DNA from 3 places in the Iodobacter arcticus genome. Region 1 is predicted to be linked to each of the others. Evidence: predicted binding sites of a transcription regulator. Region 1 holds the regulator's gene; each other region holds the start of a gene.

Region 1 (7,039 bases):
GCATATGAAAAATGCTGAATTTATCCTCGAGTGCGCTCGTCGCGTGCTACGGGTTGAGGCTGATGCTGTTTTCGCGCTGGCCGAGCGAATGAATGATCAGTTTGTTAAAGCGTGCGAGCTGATTCTTTCCTGCCAGGGGCGGGTGATCGTGATCGGGATTGGCAAGTCGGGGCATATTGCTAAAAAAATAGCAGCCACGATGGCCAGCACTGGTACTCCTGCTTTTTTTGTTCACCCTTCCGAAGCCGCACATGGTGATTTAGGAATGATCACCCGCAGTGATGTGGTGCTGGCCTTGTCTAATTCGGGTGAAAGCGATGAAGTGATTGCCTTGCTGCCAAGCCTAAAACGTTTAGGTCTTCCTTTGATTGCCATGACGGGCAATGCTGAATCTACTTTAAGTAAACAATCGACCGTGCATCTTGATTCGGGTGTGGCGCAAGAAGCCTGCCCGCTGAATCTGGCGCCTACCGCAAGTACTACGGCGGCACTTGCTTTGGGCGATGCACTGGCTGTGGCCCTGCTGGAAGCGCGCGGCTTTCAGGCTGAAGACTTTGCCTTATCGCATCCGGGCGGCAGCTTAGGCCGGCGCTTATTGGTGCTCGTGCGCGATTTAATGCATACCGGTGATGCTTTGCCTGTAGTGCAGCACGATGTTTTATTGCGCGATGCGCTGCTGGAAATCAGCAAGAAAGGCATGGGCATGACAGCGGTGGTGGATGCTGCAGGTAAATTGATGGGCATCTTTACCGATGGCGATTTGCGCCGCGCACTGGATCAGGGCGTCGATGTACGTGATACTTCGGTTTCCAGCGTAATGACCTTAGCCCCTGCCACGATTGAGGCGGATAAATTAGCCGCCGAGGCCGTCCAGCAAATGGATGCACGCCGTGTGAATGGTTTATTGGTGCTGGATGCGGGTGTGCTGGTTGGGGCGATCAATATGCACGACCTGCTGCGGGCACGAGTGGTTTAAAATGCACATAGATAGTGCGGAGCAGGCTTGTGTGGGATTGCAGCCGCCTGTTATTCCCGTTTTAAAAAGTGCCAAAAGCAGCTAAATGACAAATAGGAAAATAGTAATGACTGATATGGCAAAAGCGGTGCGCTTAATGATTTTTGACGTTGATGGTGTGATGACCGATGGCAGCTTGTATTACAGCGATGCGGGTGAAGAGCTAAAAGCGTTTAACTCGCTGGATGGTCACGGGCTAAAAATGTTACGCGCCAGCGGTGTGAAATTAGCCATTATTACCGGTCGTACTTCTTTGCTGGTTGAGAAACGTGCCAAAGATTTGGGGGTGGATTTTCTTTATCAGGGCGCTCACGATAAGCGGGCAAGCTATGAAGATTTACTGCTAGCCGCTGGAGTCGGCCAAGATGCCTGTGGTTTTATGGGCGACGATGTGATTGATCTTCCGGTGATGCGCAGAGTCGCTTTTGCGGTAGCGGTGCCTGATTCCCCGGAGTTAGTGCGTAAACATGCTCACTATATTACGGGCAGCTCGGGTGGGCGGGGGGCTGTGCGTGAAGTATGCGAATACCTGATGCAAGCACAAGGCACGTTTGATGCCGCTATGGCGCCTTACCTCGCCTGATGGCAGTGCCGGGGACTACTCGCCTGCTACCGTTGGCCCTTGTTGTTTTGTTGGGTAGCCTGACTTGGCTGCTCGATAGGGCGGCAAGTTTACCTGGCTCTGCGGTTGCAATTAATGCAAATCAGCCCGATATGTTAGTAGATAAAGCCACTGCGGTGCGCTTTGGTGAAGATGGACGCCCCTTATCTTTACTCACCGCCACCCATGTTTCTCATTTGCCTGCTGGCGATATCACCTGGTTGGAAAACCCACATTTACGCTATACCGCCCCCGATCAGCCCCGCTTAGAAGTCACTGGCGAGCGTGCTAAATCAATCAAACAGGGGAGTGAAGTCTGGTTTCCCGGCGTGGTTAAAATGGTTAGATCGGCCAGTGCTACGCAAGCAGAGTTAACGATTAATGGGCGTGATATGCGCGTTTTACCGCAGGAAGGACTTGCCAGCTCAGAAGCGCCGGCAATCGCAGTGATGGGCACGTATGTTATTGAATCAGTCGGTTTTATTGCTGATTCCAAGGCTGAAACGCTAGAACTTAAATCTAAAGTCAGGATGAGCTATGAGCCGATTCGCACCCGTTAAAGTTGTTTTACTCATGCTGTTGGCAAGCTCTGCATATGCAGAAAAAGCAGACCGGGAAAAACAGATCAATATTGTTGCTGCAAATTGTGTGATGAATCAAAAAACGCAGGCCAGCGTCTGTACCAAAGATGTGGTGCTGACCCAAGGCACACTCAGCATTCGGGCTGATAAGCTGACGGTACGTCAGGATGAGGCGGGCAATCAGTATGTTGCTGGCAATGGCGGGCCGGTTCGCTTTCGGCAGAAAATGGATGGCGGCAATGATTGGGTGGATGCCGAAGCGCAGCGCTTTGATTATGACGGGCGCACTGGCATTCTTAAGTTGATTGATAAGGCATGGGTGAAACGTGGGGAAGATCAAATTCATAGCGATTTGATTACTTACGATTTAAACAATGAAGCTTATCAAGCGCAAAGCAAACCAGAGAGCGGCGGGCGCGTCAATATCGTGATTACACCGAAAAAGGCACCTGCACCATGAGTAGTTCTTTACGAGCGGAGCAGCTAGAAAAACGTTACGGAAAAAGAACCGTGGTGCGTGATGTCACCATGGAAATTTCGAGTGGTGAAGTGGTGGGTTTACTTGGCCCAAATGGCGCGGGTAAAACCACCAGCTTTTATATGATTGTGGGTTTAGTCGGTATGAATGGCGGGCGTATTACGCTGGATGGCGAGGATATCGGTCATTTACCCATTCATCAGCGGGCGCGGCGAGGTTTAGGCTACTTGCCACAAGAAGCGTCTATCTTTCGTAAAATGACAGTGGCACAAAATATCACTGCAGTGCTTGAATTGCATTGTAAAAATCGCGATGAAATAAACGCCCGGCTTGATGAGCTGCTGCACGATTTGCACATTGATCATTTGCGTGATGCAGGTGCAATGGGCTTATCGGGGGGCGAGCGCCGCCGGGTAGAAATTGCCCGTGCCTTGGCCGCCAGCCCGCGTTTTATCTTGCTGGATGAGCCATTTGCAGGGGTAGACCCGATTGCTGTGATGGATATTCAACGTATTATTGGTTTTTTAAAGCAACGTGGAATCGGTGTCTTGATCACTGATCATAATGTGCGTGAAACCCTTGGTATTTGCGATCGTGCCTACATCATCTCCGAAGGTGCAGTGATGGCGTCTGGCGCTCCGAAAGATATTGTAGAAAACGAAAGTGTGCGTCGGGTCTATCTCGGTGAACATTTCCGCATGTAAATGAAACAAACCCTGCAGCTGCGGTTATCCCAGCAACTTAATCTTACTCCTCAGTTGCAGCAGGCTATCAAGCTGCTGCAGCTTTCCACCCTTGAGTTTCAACAAGAGCTTGAACAGTATCTGAGCGAAAACCCGCTATTGGAGCGTGGCGAAGAAGCCGCCGCTGGTGAGGCAGAGCAAGCAGAGCCGCAGTGGGAAATGGGTGAAGACGACGGTTTACGCTGGGAAGGCACAAGCCACGGCAGCTCGGATGATGATGATGATTTTGATCCGGCCAGCAATATCGCCCGCGATTTAGATTTACGCGAATACTTGCTGCAACAAGCAGGTTTGCTGCCTTTGTCGCATCGGGATAAGTCCTTGTTATTGATGCTGATTGAGGCATTGGATGAGGATGGGTTTCTTTCTCAGTCCTTAGAAGATGTCTTTTCTCAGCTGCCAGAGGAACTAATCCAAGATTATGAACTCGAACCTGATGACTTAAGAATTGCTTTAATTCGCTTACAGCACTTAGAGCCTTTGGGAATTGGAGCAAGAGATACCGCTGATTGTTTATGCTTACAATTGCGCCAGAAGCCAGCGAGCGCTGCCCGTGATTTAGCCTTGCAGATTGCCGAAAATTCACTCGATTTATTAGCTGGGCGGGACTACACTAGGCTTAAACGGGCTTTTAAATGCGAGGATGCTGAGTTAAAAGCAGCGCAGGAATTAATTGTAAGTTTAAACCCTAGGCCGAGTGCACAATGGTCTGTAGCATCGCCCCGATATGTAAGCCCCGATGTCGTTGTGCAAAAAGTACGCGGTGTTTGGCGGGTGAGATTACACGATGCTTCGATGCCTAAATTGCGCGTGAATCGTCTTTATGCAGATATCTTACAAAAAGGCGATGGCGGCCATTTAGCCCGTGAGTTACAAGAAGCACGTTGGTTAGTAAAAAGTGTGCAGCAGCGATTTGATACCATTTTGCGAGTAGCCACCGCGATTGTAGAACGGCAGCGCGCATTTTTTGAACACGGTGAAGTGGCGATGCGCCCGCTGGTGCTCAGAGATATCGCCGAAGAACTAGATTTACATGAGTCGACTATTTCTAGGGTAACCACGCAAAAATATATGCTTACGCCGCGTGGCCTATATGAATTTAAGTTTTTCTTCGGTAGCCATGTTGATACGGATGCCGGAGGGGAGTGTTCTGCTACAGCGATCAAAGCATTGATCAAGCAGATGGTGCAGCAAGAAGATAAGAAAAAACCTTTAAGTGATAGCGTATTGGCAGAAGCATTATCCGCTCAAGGTATTGTGGTAGCCCGGCGCACCGTTGCCAAATACCGTGAAGCGTTGCAGATTTACCCAGTAAGTCAGCGCAAAAGTTTGTAAGGCCCCAACGGAAGGAGTAACCCTATGAATTTGAATATCAGTGGCCATCATCTTGAAGTGACCCCATCTATCCGTGAGTACGTAAACAGTAAGATGGAACGAGTCATTCGACACTTTGACAATGTAATTGACGTTAATGTCATCCTATCCGTGGAGAAACTGCAACATCAGGTTGAAGCAACCGTTCACGTTCGCGGCCGCGATATCCACGTCGAAGCGACGGATGAAAATATGTATGCAGCCATTGACTTGCTGGCCGATAAGCTAGACCGCCAAGTTGTGAAGCACAAAGAAAAATCAATGGATCACCGTAACGAATCCATTAAGCAGCACCAGCCTACCGCTGAATAAAGCGACTTTTCTCACCTTAGCGGGAACCGGAATACTCAGGTTCCCGTTTTTGTTTTTAAACGACGGCGCTACAATGGGTGTCGTCCCTGTTTTGGTCTGTCTACAATGAGCTTGATCGCCCAAATTTTGCCTAGCGGAAATGTCTTCCTTGACATGGAAGTCGGCAGCAAAAAACGTATTTTTGAACAAGTTGGTATTTTGTTTGAAAATAGCCACGGTATTGCCCGTAGTGTTATTTTTGATAGTCTGTTTGCCCGGGAAAAGCTTGGTTCCACGGGGCTTGGGCAAGGGGTTGCCATCCCTCATGGCCGGATTAAAGGTTTGAAAGAAGCCACAGGTGCATTTGTGCGCCTTAATGAGCCTATCCCTTATGACGCGCCTGATGGCAAGCCGGTTTCCTTGGTATTTGTGTTGCTGGTGCCTGCTCACGCTACCGATTTACATCTGCAAATTTTGTCCGAACTGGCTCAGCTTTTCTCAGATAAAGTATTGCGCGAGAGTCTGCTGGCGGCCACTGAACCCGGCCAAATCTGGAAGCTAATCAGTACTTGGGAGCCTTATGCCACAGATTTCAGTTAGACAGCTTTTTATCGATAACGCCGAGAAGCTGCGACTGACGTGGGTAGCAGGGCAATCGGGTGCGAATAATCTGCTATCTAATGATGCATCTGAGCAAAAGCCAACACTCTCTTTAGTCGGCCACCTGAATTTTATCCACCCCAACCGCATTCAGGTGCTTGGGGTGGCAGAAACGGTTTATCTGCTGCAGCTTAGCCCCGAGGCGCAAAGAGAATCCTTGGCGCGGCTTTTCTCTAATGAAATGGCGGCAGTGATTGTAGCCAATGGTCAGATTGTGGGCGACTGCCTGCGCGAAGCCTCTGAGCGTTTTCATGTACCGCTGCTCACCTCCCCCGAGCAATCCCCCTATTTGATGGATGTACTACGCTATTACCTCTCGAAGGCATTGGCGGTTTCTACGCATCTGCACGGGGTGTTTCTGGATGTGCTGGAAGTGGGCGTTTTGCTGACTGGCGAATCGTCGATGGGTAAGAGCGAGCTGGCGTTGGAGCTAATCTCACGCGGCCACGGCCTTGTGGCAGACGATGTGGTTGAGGTCTATCGCACCAATCCGGAAACGCTGGAAGGGCGATGCCCGCCGATGTTGCGTGATTTTCTCGAAGTGCGCGGAATTGGCGTATTGAATATCCGCACTATTTTCGGTGAAACTGCCGTCAGGCCGCGTAAAACACTCAAGCTGATTATGCATCTGGCCAAGGCGGGTGGCGAGAAAGTCGCTCCGATGGATCGATTGCAAATGCAGGCGGCCACGCAAGATATTCTTGGCGTGCCGATTCGCAAGCTGGTGATTCCTGTGGCGGCCGGTCGAAATTTAGCGGTTTTGGTTGAGGCTGCGGTTAGAAATTATATTTTGCAATTACGCGGCATTGATTCCACGCGTGAATTTATTGAAAGACACCAAAAATTTATGGAAATGGGCGAATAAGTCGCTCACCCAATATGCAGGGTGTTTATGCAAGTATCAAAATATAAGCTACACAAAAATATACAAAATAATGGGGATGGGGAGTGAAACAGCAGCAGGTTATTTTATTATCTGGTTTATCAGGGGCGGGTAAAAGCGTTGCACTTAAGTCTTTAGAAGATCTTGGCTATTTTTGCATCGATAATTTGCCTGCGCCTTTGCTGCCACAAACCGCGGCATTACTGGATGAAGATGGCTATCCCAAAATTGCCATTTCGGTTGATGTGCGCAGCGCCCACAATTTTGCCAGCTTCCCCAATCATCTTGAAGCCCTGTTTGAGCTGGGGCTTGATGTGCAAATGCTGTTTCTGGAAGCGAATAACGACACTCTGGTGAAGCGCTTTTCTGAAACAAGGCGCAGCCATCCGCTCTCTAGTGGCACATTAACGGTG
Region 2 (7,039 bases), on a different contig from region 1:
TCGTGCTTATACGGTGAGTGGGCATTTTCTTGAGCAGTTAGATAAATCGGATTTTAATGACTGTAGTGAGGCTCATCAGCAGCGCCTGAGTAATATTACGTTCAGTGAGCTATTTGTACGTGGCGTGATCTATGCGCCGGGTGGCGTAGTGAAATGTTCGGCATCAAGCCGATCAAATTACCCTTTGCCCCCACCAGACCAACAAACTATGTTGGGCCGCTCTTTGTGGTTTGAGTTTAAAGGAGATTTACCCAAGCCCTCTATTCTGTATGGTAAAGGGCCACATTATGCCGTGATTGATTCGCAGTATTTAGTTGATATCTTGCCGGTTAAAAAGCGAGGGCTATATATTGAAGTGGATCGTAATCAAAGGCGTTTGGCCAGTACCAAGAATGTGAAGCCTAAGCCAGACACAACGTGGTTGCAGCAGACGAGTGTAAGCCGAACAAATCCAAACTATAAAATTACTGCTTCCTTGCCCCCAAAAGAGTTGCAACGTGCTTGGCAAGATTACTTTGAAGACTTGTTACCGCTATGCAGCGTGGTTTGTATTATATTGATCGGCATTATTATCTGGTTTACTCGGCGTAGTTTTACCATGGGGCTGGAGATCATCGAAGGCCTGCGATTAGGCGAGTTTGTTGTGTACTATCAGCCGATGATTCTGCTGGCAAACGGAGAGGTGGGCTGTGCTGAAGCGCTACTGCGCTGGCAGCGGCAAAATGGCTCCAGAATCAGCCCGGATCTTTTTATTGGCTATGCCGAAGAAAACGGCCAAATCAGTCTGTTGACGCGATTTGTACTGGAAAAAGTAGCCACTGATTTAGCGCTACTTGCTAACACTGATGTTTCTATCTCTGTGAATTTAGCGGGTGCAGATTTAGCCTCGCCGCTATTTGTAGAAAACCTTGCTGCACTTTGCAAAAAACACCAGCTTGCCCCGAGCCGCATCGAATTAGAAATCACTGAGCGTAGCCTTGTGCTAGGGCAGGGCGAGATTGAGGTGATTACCCGCTTGCGGCAAGCGGGCCATATTATTTTGATTGATGATTTTGGCACGGGGTATTCCAACCTTAGCTATTTACATACTTTGCCGGTGGATATACTAAAAATCGATAAAAGCTTTGTGCAAGCACTAGGTAGTGGTGCTGCCACGCATCATGTGGCATTGCATATCGTACAAATGGCTACTGCACTGGGTTTGAGCGTGGTGGCAGAAGGAATCGAAACCGCCGAGCAGGCAGAAACGCTGAAAGAAATGGGTGTTGAATGGGGCCAAGGCTGGCTGTATGCCAAGGCGATGCCCTTTGAAGAGCTCAGGCAATTTTTGCAGACCCCTACCCCAGCAACACTTAAACCGCTAAGCTCCGATCCTTTGCCTGATGCCGTATGAAACTGACTTTAATTGCTGTTGGGCACAAGATGCCGGATTGGATTGACTCTGGATACAAAGAGTTTTCTAAGCGTATGCCGCGCGATTTTCCACTTCAATTACTCGAGCTAAAGCCCGATAAGCGTGGCAGCGGCAAAACCGCGCAGCAAGTGATGGCGGACGAAGCTGAGCGCATTCTCGCCGCCATCCCGCAAGATGCCCGGGTATTGGCTTTGGATGAGCATGGAGCTAACTGGACCACCATGCAGCTCGCCGAAAAAATGAAGACTTGGCAAATTGATGGTCGGGAAACGGTATTTATTATCGGTGGCACCGATGGCCTAGACCCAAGTGTAAAAAAACGCGCCGATCAACTATTGCAACTCTCAGCCATGACCCTGCCGCATGGCATGGTCAGAGTGCTATTGGCCGAACAGCTTTATCGGGCGGTATCGATCATCAATAACCACCCTTATCATCGCGAGTAATGATGTTGTGGTGTTGTAGGGCGGGTTATAACCCGCCATTTTTTAATGCGGCTCATCATTTCATTGCAATATTATTCATAACGCGGGTTTCATCCGCCCTACTCGTCATATACCCATGCTAAAACCTCAACTCTATCTTGCCTCCGGCAGCCCGCGCCGCCAGGAGCTGCTGGCGCAAATTGGCGTTCATTTTGAACGTATCACTGCCCCCATCGACGAAACCCCCTTCCTAAATGAAACCGCCAAGGATTATGTGCTGCGTCTGGCGAAGGCTAAGGCAGAATCAGGCTGGCAAGCCATGCTGGCACAGGGCAAACAGCCCCTGCCCGTTTTAGCCGCAGATACCACGGTGGTGCTGGATGGACAAATTTTAGGTAAACCGCTAGATGCGAATGATGCAATCGCCACACTGGAGCAGTTATCTGGTCGTAGCCACGAAGTGCTTACCAGTCTGGGTTTACGCACCAATACCGGCATAGAAATCATACTATCGCTTAGTACCGTTACCTTTATGCCACTTAGCTCCGCGCAAATCGCAGCCTATGTTGCCAGCGGCGAGCCTATGGATAAGGCCGGTAGCTATGGCATACAAGGCAGGGCTGGACTGTTTATTTCTGATTTGCAAGGCAGCTTCAGCGGCGTAATGGGCTTGCCCCTGCACGATACTGCCACCCTGCTTGCCCGCCACGGCTTGGGGTTTTTAGCAGGCTAATTACGTTTGTGTACAGAAGCTAGAAATAATACCTAGGGTGTTGTGTTTACAGGTTTTATTGATTCTGTACGGACTAAATGGTCTACCTGATGTCAAAAATGGGCGCTACCTGACCATTTATGTCACATTGTGTTTAGAGCCAGTAATAAAAAAGACCCCTCGGGGTCTTTTTTTATGAGAAAAATAATTTTTATGAGTTAAGAGTTAAATAAATATAAGTTTTCGCCTACTAAATAGCTTAAGGCGCTGATTCTATTGGTGCCGTTGAGGTGAATCGAACACCCGACCTACTGATTACGAATCAGTTGCTCTACCAACTGAGCTACAACGGCAAGACTCAATAAAATTATAAGCCACAGCGCCTCACCCTACCGATAAATTCCGCCGTTAATCAGTCAGCGATCAAAAGCTAAGCAAGCAGGCATCGATATTGCACATGTCATAAACAAGCAAAAGACATATTTTGCAGCTTAATGCTCGGGGAAAAAAGCTTTTAAATTAAAGATTTAGGAGCAAGAGATGAAAAACTTACAAAAAGGTTTTACCCTGATCGAACTGATGATTGTGGTCGCCATTATCGGTATCCTAGCCGCCGTTGCGATTCCGTCTTATCAGGACTATACGAAGAAGGCGAAGTTTACTGAAGCGATTCAGGCGACATCTGCTATTAAAACCGCGGTAGAAATTTGTATTCAAGATTTGGGTGATAAAACTAACTGCAATTCTGGTGGCAATGGCATTGCTGCTGTAGCTGATACGGGTTCTGCACGGGTCACAAGCGTTACGGTTGCTGCAGGTACCATTACGGTTGTACCGGTTGTAGCAGGGGGAATTTTGGCAACGGACACCTATATTTTAGTACCTACCGTTTCTACTAAAGGTGTGGAATGGTCTAATTCTACCAGCGGTTGTATTGCTACTCGTGTATGTAAATAAATGGATTAATAGTTCTCTAAGTTATTGTTTATTTAATGTTTTATACGTGGTTTATTTATCTTAAAACTCCCGCATCTTCTAAAAGATGCGGGAGTTTTTTTGGGCCTTCGCAATTTATTTGCGCGGCTGCTGAGTATTTCCTAGCACAGCGGTCATCCATCGGCAGATTTCATTGTATTAGCTTGCATATATCATCTGGCATGCATATTGCTGCTAGCTATGCATGGTAAATGTTTTAGTTAAGCGAAGCGTAGGGTTTCCTTCTAAGACATTTAACGGGAGCGATAAAAATGAAAAACATGCAGAAAGGTTTTACTCTGATCGAATTGATGATCGTTGTAGCTATTATTGGTATTTTGGCTGCTGTAGCGATTCCTTCGTATCAGGACTACACGCTTAAAGCGAAGCTTACAGAAGCGGGAAACCTATCTTCACCGGCTCGGGCTGCTCTTGCTCTAGCCTTTAACGAGGGGACGTTGACCGCCACTACCGCCCAAGCAGATCTTGGGCTTGCAGCAGCAGCTACTATTACCTCGAAATATGTCAAATCGGTAGCTGCTGCTGGCACAGGTGTGGATGCGGGGACTGTTACAGTTGTATTACAGGGATTGAACAATATTGCCCTTGATACAAAGACAATTGTATATACAATGACTTGCGTGAGTGCGGCTCAATGTTCTTGGGCGGTAGGTGGTACTGCTCCACCTAAGTACCTTCCTAAAGCTTAAACCTAGAAAGAAACAGGGGACAAGGCCGTAAGGTGCATGGTTTTGAAAGAAACCGGGGACAGACCACGGTTTTTTCTAGGTTTATCTCCGTTTATGCTTTAAAAATAACCTCACATCCTTACTGGTGTGGGGTTTTTTTCTTGGGCGGTCTGCCACTTGCGGCAGGGGTAACTCTTCTACCTAGGGCTTCGGTGATTTGCTGAACAAATCGGGCGTTACCCAAGGCCGTAAGCCGTATGCTTTTGTAGGGTGTCAATAAGCCAAGGCGCATTGCGCCGTGGCTGCTGCTGATCGATGGCACATCAACCCCGTATCTAACATGGATGCGGGGTTTTGTTTTTTTGGTGAACTTGATGATCACCCAAGGTGCAATGCGCTTCGCTTATTGACACCCTACAAAGGCTTTGTGTCATAAGGTGCGTGGTTTGGTGATTTTGTACTAGATTTAAAAGATGCCTAATTATCGACGCGCTTGGCATCCGGGCGGCACTTATTTTTTTACCGTTAATTTGCTGCAAAGAGCAAATAATGATTTATTGGTGCACCATATTGATTTATTGCGTAATGCGGTGAGGCATGTGCGTTTATCTCATCCCTTTGTGATTCATGCTTGGGTGGTGTTGCCTGAGCATTTGCACTGCATTATTGAGCTGCCCGCTAATGATTATAATTTTGATGTGCGTTGGCGTTTAATCAAAATAGTTTTTTCAAAATCTCTTTCTAAAACTGAATGGCGTTCAGACTCGCGTATTCAGCGTGGTGAACGTGGGATTTGGCAACGTCGTTATTGGGAACATTTAATTCGTGATGAACGAGATTTTATGGCGCATATGGATTATGTGCATATTAATCCGCTTAAGCATGGCTTCGTTAATAAAGTATTGGATTGGCCTTATTCAACATTTCATTTGTTGGTAAAACAAGGCGTATACCCTGCAGATTGGGCAGGAGGGTATGAAGAGCAAATTACCTATAAAGAATAATTTGTTTTTCGGTGTTTAAGGTGTTGATTTGTAGGGCGTCCATAAGCCACAGCGTATTACGCCGTGGCTTTGGTGCAGGTGAATATACCAAGGTCAATGCGCTATCGCTTATTGACACCCTACGAAAGGCCATAAACGTCGTACGCGGAGCTTATTGGCACCCTGCACCCCCCAACCATCACCCCTTAAAAATCTCCCTCACATCCCGCGTGCCCCATTCTGGGAAGTGTTTGCGCACCAGTGTATTTAAATCCACTTCAAAAGCTCGCCATTTGGCCAGTTCATCTTGCTCGTCACTCGCAGAGTGAGCTGCGGCTTGTTCTATCATGCCTGCGCCTGCGGTGGCGTTGCTTAGGCGGTCGATGATGATGAAGCTGCCGGTACCTTTGCAGTCTGCGTAGGTGTCGAAGACGACTGGGGCGTTGAGGATGATGCGGCAGAGGCCGATTTCATTGAGTTTTAGCTCGCTGGCTTCTACATGCTCCATGCTGTTTACATCCACACGGTGGGTGATTTGGGCGATTCGGCCGAAGACGTTTTTGCCGCTGAGTTTAAAGCCGTATTCTTTGCCAACGGTAAGTGGCACTTCGTTCATCCACACTAAATGCGCGTCAAAAGACTGGCCGATTTGTGGAGGGACGTCGCTGGTTTTAACGATCATATCGCCACGGCTGATGTCGATTTCCCGATCTAAGGTCAGCGTAATCGCTTGGCCAGCAAAGGCGGTTGCTAGCTCGCCCTCAAAAGTAACAATCGCTTTTACCTTGGCGGTTTTGCCTGAAGGCAGGGTGATGATTTCGTCGCCAGGGAAGACGCGGCCAGCGGCGATGGTGCCGCAAAAACCACGGAAATCGAGGTTAGGGCGGTTAACGTATTGCACCGGTAGGCGGAAGGATTCGAGGCGGCTATCGCGATTGATTTGCACAGCTTCCAGGTGCTGCATAAAGGTCAGGCCGCTATACCAAGGCGCTTGCTCACTCGGGGTGACCACATTATCGCCGCGCAGTGCAGAAATCGGCACAAATTGAATGTCGGCGATATTGAGGGATTTAGCTAATGTTAGATATTCTGCGCGGATTTCATTAAAGCGCTGTTCGCTAAAGCCGACTAAGTCCATTTTATTAACGGCGATAATCACATGCTTAATGCCCAGCAAGCTGACGATATAGCTGTGGCGGCGGGTCTGGGTTTGCACGCCATAACGCGCGTCGATCAGGATCACGGCCAGATCGCAGGTGGATGCGCCGGTGGCCATATTGCGGGTGTATTGTTCGTGCCCGGGGCAATCGGCAATGATAAATTTGCGCTTATCGGTGCTGAAATAGCGGTAAGCCACGTCGATGGTAATACCTTGCTCGCGCTCGGCTTGCAGGCCATCCACTAGCAGGGCCAGATCGATTTCTTGATCGGTGGTGTTATATTTTTTGCTGTCTTTTTGAATGGCGGCAAGCTGGTCTTCAAAAATCAGTTTTGAATCGTGCAGCAGGCGGCCGATCAGGGTGGATTTACCGTCGTCCACATTGCCACAGGTAATAAAACGCAGCAGGTCTTTGTTCTCGTGCTGCTTTAAATAGGCTTCGATATCGCTGGCGATCAGATCAGATTGGTGTGACATATATTTGAACCTTAAATTCTGTGGACACAGAGATCAGTGAGAACACGGAGCACACAGAGAAAAACAAAGGGGTTAGGGGCTCTGTATTTCTTAGTGCCCTCTGTGTGCTCTGTGTCTACAGGTTTTTCTGAACTTTTAGAAATAGCCTTCCATTTTTTTCTTTTCCATCGAGCCAGATGAATCGTGGTCGATCATTCGGCCTTGC
Region 3 (7,039 bases), on a different contig from region 1:
TTTTCATAGCTCTCGTCAAGGTCTCCTTCCGTCTCACTGCCCGTTAATGCTTCAGCAGAGCCGAGAACTTTACTCACTTTTAAAGCGTATTGCCCGTTTAAAGTGCCGTAATTACACTCCAGCACTGGCACATTATCCACAGCAGCAATAATGGCTTCGGGGATTTCTAAAGAAATAATATCACCCAGCTGCAATTCCAAAATTTCACCTAAGGTTACTTTGGCATTGCCTAAAGTAGCGACCAAATCCACTTCTGCATGCTGAATTTGCTTTTGCATCAAGGTGGTCCAGCGATTGTCGACTTCAATTCGATCCGCCTGCATGGTGCTGTACAAGACATCACGAATCGGCTCGATCATCGAATAAGGGAAGCAGATATGAAAATCGCCGCCGCCTGCGCCCAACTCAATTTTAAATGTGTAGGCCACTACCACTTCGGTTGGCGTGGCGATATTGGCAAATTGCGTATTCATTTCCGAGCGAACATAAACAAACTCGCAAGGAAAAACCGGTAACCATGCTTTTTGATACTCTTCAAAAACCACTTCCAAAAGGCGCTGAATAATCCGTTGCTCGGTCGCCGTAAAATCACGCCCTTCAACCCGCACGTGATAGCGGCCATCTGAGCCAAATAAATTATCCACCACCAGAAACACAAAATCGGGGTCAAAAATAAACAAGCCCGTTCCGCGTAGTGGCTTCATCTGAATCAGGTTTAAATTGGTAGGAACAACCAGATTGCGAATAAATTCGCTGTATTTTTGAACCCGAACGGGGCCAACGGAGATTTCTGCGTTACGGCGCATAAAGTTAAATAAGGCCACCCGCAAATTACGTGCAAAACGCTCATTCAAGATTTCAAGCGTTGGCATCCGGCCGCGAACAATACGTTCCTGACGGCCGATATCGTAATCACGGACAGCAGAAGCATCGACCTCTTCGTCGGAAGAATCTTCTTCACCAGTCACACCGCGCAGTAGCGCGTCGACCTCTTCCTGAGAAAGGATATCGTCTGCCATAATCCTTAGTCCGGATAAACACTTACCCGTTATTAAATATATAACTGCAAGCAAGACGCCTTAGTGCCTGCCACGGCAGCAAAGCGTCTTTTTACAGCTTATTAAACTCATTACAATTAAGGCGTAATCAATACGCCAAACACGTTTTATGACGCAGCTTACTGAACAATAAACGTTGTAAAGTTCACTGAAACAACGCCTTCATCTTCAGATTCAGCGTGCAAAATCTTATTCATCAGCTCGCGGATTTCTTTTGCAAGCTTATCTGTTCCATCAACTGCCTTTACTTCTGCAATTGTTTTAGAACGCAATAATTTATTTACTTGGGCCTGAATTTTTGGCATTTGCGCTTTGATTTTTTCTGCCACTAGCGGATCACCCAGCTCAACTGAAATATCAGTCTGCAGGATTCCATCGCCCTCATCCGAAGACAAGTTAACTGTAAATTGCGGCAATTTCTCATACACAGCAGGATGCTCTTCTTTCTTTTTCTTATCTTTCTTTTTCTTTTTTACATCGTCTTGTGCCGTAGCCTCTGCAGCCACTTCATCGGCAGCAGGATCACTACTTTTCGTTAATAAAAAGGCTGCAACACCACCAACAATGATTAACAAAACAACTAATAGCCCGATGACTGCGAACAAAAGAATATTTTTCTTCGCTTTAGGCGCTGCTTCCACTTTGGCATCTGACATCACATCACCTTGAATGGATTGAAATATTTAATAAAAAAGAAGTGTTTAGACCAGAACAAAGCGCCCCAAACAAAGAGCGAGGGGCGCGGGCCTTGGAAATAATTGAGCTGATTATAGCTTAAAAAGCATTAACAAACAGGTAGTAAGCTGCGAGTCTTGTGGTAAAGCAACAAGATTGGCTTTGATCAAACATAAAGATTTAAACCACTTCTTGCCACAGGCAAGGCAATGTCTGTCATCACCCTAGGCTGACCATCAGCATAAGCACCATTAAGATCTCCCATAAACTGCTGTGATCTGGATTGGCGCTGCTGATCCATTTGCTGACTGCTTGCTTGTTGCTGAGCCTGCTGCTGGGCTTGTTGCTGAGTATGTTGGTTCAAAGAATCAGACGCCACTTGCACATTGCTTAACTGAATGCCTTGGTCAGCCAGCAACATCGTTAATCTGGGCGTTGCAGCCGCCAATGCTTCGCGTACGGAAGCGTGCTGCGAGCTAAATACCACGCTGGCCTGCTCGCCCGACATAGTCAGACGCACTTCCATCGGACCCAAATGCGGAGGGTTGAGCTGCATATCAATTTGCTGATGCTGATCTTGCAGCATCATCGAAACACGCTGTGCCACAGCATCGCCCCAGCGAGCGCTACCCACAGGCTCTGCCACCGTGTGTTGAGGCGCAGCAGGCTTGGCTTCCAGCACAGGCGTACGTAGCGTCATTTGCGGCGCGGCATCTATTTTAGGCAGCAAAGCCTGATCTTTAGAGCTTGCCAATAAAGCAGAAAACTCATCTACCGGTGCAGTAAACCCCTCAGCACCGCTGGCCGATTTTTGCCGTAGCAAGGCAAATTTTGCCGCATCGACTCCACCACCGAGCAAACTTGCCGGATTAAAATCAGCGTCTTCTAAAGCGCTAAAATCCTTAGCGTCTTTAGCATTACCTTCGCCTAGCAAGCCTTGACCCAGCTTACTCAGATCCAGCACGCTGTCTTCAACGCTCACTTCATTTTGCACATCGGCAATTACAGGCGCTGTTTGAGAGATGGCCTGCGCTTGCAACATCGCCAGCCAAGGCTGAACAGCTTGCACACTGGCAGCAACGGCTTGTTTTTCTTCGCTATTCGCGCTGCCTTCTGCGGGCTCTGATGGTTTTTTCTCACCTGACTCGGCAGACTGCCCTTCCTGGCGGGTATTGACTTCGCGCTCCAGCACTTTGGCAAACGGCTGAGCCGTTTCTGCCCCCATTGAAACTGAGGAACGTAAATCTGTTGAACGACTCGTTTGCGCACTGGCTGTAACAGTGAGATTGCTCGCCATGACCAGGCTCCTCAATAAATGTAAACATAACATAAGCAATTGCAGTGCCAGCCCTGATAAATGGCTATGATAAACTCAGCAAATGTCTTATCCCCGTAAGCGGGAAAGCACGCCCAGAAGACCCCAGAGCTTTTGTTTCAGTCCTTATTGATGCTCGTTTTAGAATGGCATGGGGCTATCGTGTTTTAAGGAGAAATAATGGCTGAAGATTCAGATGCAGAACGCACGGAGCCCGCCTCTGGCAAGCGCCTTGAGGAGGCGCGAGGTAAAGGGCAAATTCCACGCTCGCAAGAATTAGCCACTTTTTCAATTTTAATGGTTGGCGTAGTCGCCCTGATCAAGCTTGGGCCTGAGCTGCTGCAAACTTTAAAAACCATTTTTGTCACCGAACTTACTTTTAACCGCGCCACCATCGCCGACCCCAATCAAATGCTGCTGCACTTTATGAGCTCAAGCCATAAAGCGCTGATGGCCTGCCTGCCGATTATTCTGCCCTGCGCACTTATCGCAATTATTACGCCTGTTTTAGTCGGAGGCTGGCTGTTTACCTTTGATGCTTTAGCGCCCAATTTCTCCCGCATGAATCCCATCAGTGGCATTGGCCGTATGTTTACGCTTAAGAGCGTGGTAAACATGGTTAAAACCATTCTTAAATCAAGCTTAATTGGTGGTGTGGCCGCCTGGGTGCTCTGGAGCGAAAGAGAAGAGTTTTTACAGCTGATTACCATGCCGCTGGAGATAGGCCTGCCCTTTATGTGGGATATGGTGCAACACACTTTATTACTCGTCATTAGCTCACTCGCTCTTTTAGCCGCGATTGATGCGCCCTATCAGCTTTGGGATTATTACAAAGGCCTGCGCATGACCAAGGAAGAAGTCAAGCAGGAAGGGAAAGATGCCGAAGGCTCGGCGGAAGTAAAAGGTAAGATTCGCCAGTTACAACACGAAGCCGCCAGAAAGCGCATGATGAGCGAGATTCCCAAAGCCAATGTAATTGTCACCAACCCGACTCACTACGCTGTGGCGCTGCAATATACCGAAGCCATGCGTGCGCCCAAGGTCGTAGCCAAAGGTGCTTTCTTACTGGCAGAGCGCATTATTGAGCTAGGCAAAGAGCATAAAGTAATTGTGGTGCGTACCCCGCCATTTGCCCGCGCGCTTTATCATCATGCTGAACTCGGAGCCGAGATTCCCGCTGCACTGTATACTGCGGCAGCTGAAGTGCTGGCGTATATCTATCAGTTAAAGCACTGGCAGAATTATGGTGGTGATGAGCCAAACTTGGCCGATGAGCTTCCTGTCCCTAGCGAATTAGACCCCGGTGGTGAAGCCTAATCAGTGCTTATGCAAAAGTTTTCCAGCAAGACGAGCCCACACAGGCAGTATGTGTAATACGGCAAGGAGGCTCAATGCAGCTGGGGCTTTTTTGCATAAGCACTTACAGTTTATCTATTACTAATTCAGAGCTTATAGCGCTATGTGGCGTACTTTTAATTACAGTAAATTAGCCGGTCCAATACTGGTGTTAATGGTGCTCGGCATGATGGTTTTGCCGCTGCCTGCGCTCGCGCTCGACTTTTTCTTTACATTTAATATCGCCATTTCCATCATTGTGCTGATGGTCGCGCTTTACACCCGTAAACCACTCGAATTCTCCAGCTTTCCGACCGTTCTATTATTTACCACGCTACTGCGACTCTCTTTAAATATTGCATCAACCAAGCTGATTCTCACCGAAGGCCACAATGGCGCAGATGCAGCCGGCAAAGTAATTGAAGCCTTTGGCCACGTGCTGATTGGCGATAATTTAGCTGTTGGTATCATTGGTTTCGTTATTCTAACCATTATTAACTTTGTGGTGATTACTAAGGGTGCAGGGCGAATTGCCGAAGTATCTGCTCGCTTTACGCTGGATGCCATGCCAGGTAAGCAAATGGCGATTGATGCTGATTTAAACGCGGGCATGATCGGCGAAGAAGACGCCCGCCGCCGCCGCTCCGAAATCTCGCAAGAATCTAACTTCTTCGGCTCTATGGATGGTGCCTCGAAGTTTGTACGCGGCGATGCCGTAGCTGGGATCATGATCATGGTGATTAACCTGATCGGCGGCTTAATTGTGGGTATGGCTCAACACGATTTACCTTTTGCTGAAGCAGGTAAAACCTACAGCATGCTGACCATTGGTGATGGTCTGGTTGCGCAGATTCCTGGGCTGATTATTTCGGTTGCGGCCGGTATTGTCGTGTCACGTGTCGGCGATGGTGAAGATTTATCCGAGCAGATTCTTGGGCAAATGTTTTCACAACCACAGGTGCTCTACATTACGTCTGGGGTACTTGGCATTCTAGGTATCATCCCCGGTATGCCGCACACCGCATTTTTACTTATGTCAGCTATTTTGGGTGGGATTGCTTGGCAGCTAGATCAGCGTAACAACGCAACAGCACTGCAAACCGCCGCTGCAGATGGCGGGGCAGCAGGCCCCGCAGGCGCTCCAGGTGGCGCGCCCGCTGCAACGCCCCCCTTGCAAGAAGTCAGCTGGAATGATGTCCAGCCCGTCGATCCGGTCGGCTTAGAAGTTGGCTACCGGCTGATTCCTCTAGTCGATCGCAATCAAGACGGTGAATTACTGCGGCGTATTCGTGGCATCCGTAAAAAAATCGCACAAGAGCTAGGCTTTTTGGTGCCCTCCGTGCATATCCGCGATAATTTAGAGCTTAAGCCCAACCAATACCGCATCCAACTCAAAGGAGTGGATGTCGGCACGGGTGAAGCTTTTGCAGCGCAATGGCTGGCCATTAATCCAGGCAACGCCATTGGCCAGCTGCCCGGCACGCCAACCCAAGACCCTACTTTTGGCCTACCTGCCGTTTGGATTGATGGCAGCTTACGCGATCAGGCGCAAGCCTTTGGCTATACCGTAGTGGATGCTTCCACCGTGGTGGCCACCCATATCTCAAATATTTTACAAAGCCATTCTGCTGAGCTTTTAGGCCGCGAAGAAGTCCAGCAATTACTTGAGCACTTTGGCAAAGAAGCACCCAAGCTATTGGAAGACTTAGTTCCCAAAATTATTCCTGTCGGCACTTTACAGAAAGTATTACAAAATTTACTTGAAGAAGGGATGCATATTCGCGACTTGCGCAGCATCCTAGAAACACTGGCCGAGCATATTGTCCGCACCCAAAATATCGACGAGCTAACCGCTGCCGTGCGTGTCGCTTTAGGGCGAGCGATTGTTCATCAGCTCTTCCCTGGCGAAAACGAATTGCAAGTTGTGACACTTGAGCCACAACTTGAAAATATTTTACTCTCGGCCGTCTCTGGTAATTCGCAAGGCGGCTTAGAGCCTGGCCTTGCCGAGCGAGTATTGAAACAAGCCTCTGAATTATCTGAGCAATTAGAGCAGCAAGGTCTGAGCACCGTGCTGATCGCCCCTGCCCAGCTGCGCCCGATGCTAAGCCGATTTTTACGCCGCTCTATTCCGGGCTTACGCGTGATTGCGCATACCGAGATTCCTGATAGTAAAACCATCAGAATTGTAGGGATGTTAGGGGCCAATTAAACTCGAATCAGGTAGGTAAAAACCGCTGTCCAGATAAATTAAAGAATAATTACCTAATTAAGCTAGGTATGCTTAAGAGTAAACTGACAAAACATACTAAAATACACGCAGCTAAACTGTATATTTCATACATATTGGCTTGCACGAGGATCATCTTTTGTTTTCAGACGGCAACTGGATATGGTCGTAAAAAAGTTCTACGGAGCGACTACACGTGACGCGCTGCGTCAGGTTCGGGACGAACTTGGCCCGGATGCGCTTATCTTATCCAACCGCCAGGTGTCTGGTGGGGGCATAGAGATCATGGCAGTGGCAGACGCCGATGTCGCCGCACTGACCAACGTCCAAAACGTTGCCGCACAGCCGCGCCCTGCGCCACAGCAAAATACCCGCGGCGCGCAAAATGGCGCAAAGCTGCTACAAAGCGCGCAAGCTGCTGCGCCA

What was found. Region 1 encodes sigma-54, which starts transcription at its own class of promoters, with help from an activator protein. Its sites were predicted from a motif close to CTGGCACGCTTCATGCTT; they were not measured.
Region 2: the regulator sigma-54 is predicted to act here: its motif matches at 3,704-3,721, upstream of ACFQNF_RS03305 (pilin).
Region 3: the regulator sigma-54 is predicted to act here: its motif matches at 3,064-3,081, upstream of ACFQNF_RS09310 (flagellar hook-length control protein FliK).

The regions. Positions count from the first base shown of each region.
Region 1 covers NZ_JBHTBQ010000019.1:125,363-132,401, forward strand. The annotation lists gene ACFQNF_RS11795 (hypothetical protein) at 1-8, shown strand, start outside; gene ACFQNF_RS11800 (KpsF/GutQ family sugar-phosphate isomerase) at 5-976, shown strand; gene ACFQNF_RS11805 (KdsC family phosphatase) at 1,083-1,598, shown strand; gene lptC (LPS export ABC transporter periplasmic protein LptC) at 1,604-2,176, shown strand; gene lptA (lipopolysaccharide transport periplasmic protein LptA) at 2,154-2,657, shown strand; gene lptB (LPS export ABC transporter ATP-binding protein) at 2,654-3,379, shown strand; gene ACFQNF_RS11825 (RNA polymerase factor sigma-54) at 3,380-4,753, shown strand; gene hpf (ribosome hibernation-promoting factor, HPF/YfiA family) at 4,778-5,104, shown strand; gene ptsN (PTS IIA-like nitrogen regulatory protein PtsN) at 5,210-5,683, shown strand; gene hprK (HPr(Ser) kinase/phosphatase) at 5,664-6,608, shown strand; gene rapZ (RNase adapter RapZ) at 6,692-7,039, shown strand, end outside.
Region 2 covers NZ_JBHTBQ010000006.1:102,281-109,319, forward strand. The annotation lists gene ACFQNF_RS03280 (EAL domain-containing protein) at 1-1,393, shown strand, start outside; gene rlmH (23S rRNA (pseudouridine(1915)-N(3))-methyltransferase RlmH) at 1,390-1,860, shown strand; gene ACFQNF_RS03290 (Maf family protein) at 1,976-2,572, shown strand; tRNA gene ACFQNF_RS03295 (tRNA-Thr) at 2,829-2,904, opposite strand; gene ACFQNF_RS03300 (pilin) at 3,092-3,508, shown strand; gene ACFQNF_RS03305 (pilin) at 3,799-4,236, shown strand; gene ACFQNF_RS03310 (REP-associated tyrosine transposase) at 4,689-5,219, shown strand; gene cysN (sulfate adenylyltransferase subunit CysN) at 5,398-6,834, opposite strand; gene cysD (sulfate adenylyltransferase subunit CysD) at 6,970-7,039, opposite strand, start outside.
Region 3 covers NZ_JBHTBQ010000014.1:272,927-279,965, reverse strand. The annotation lists gene fliM (flagellar motor switch protein FliM) at 1-1,019, opposite strand, end outside; gene ACFQNF_RS09315 (flagellar basal body-associated FliL family protein) at 1,178-1,714, opposite strand; gene ACFQNF_RS09310 (flagellar hook-length control protein FliK) at 1,900-3,030, opposite strand; gene flhB (flagellar biosynthesis protein FlhB) at 3,229-4,365, shown strand; gene flhA (flagellar biosynthesis protein FlhA) at 4,508-6,595, shown strand; gene flhF (flagellar biosynthesis protein FlhF) at 6,776-7,039, shown strand, end outside.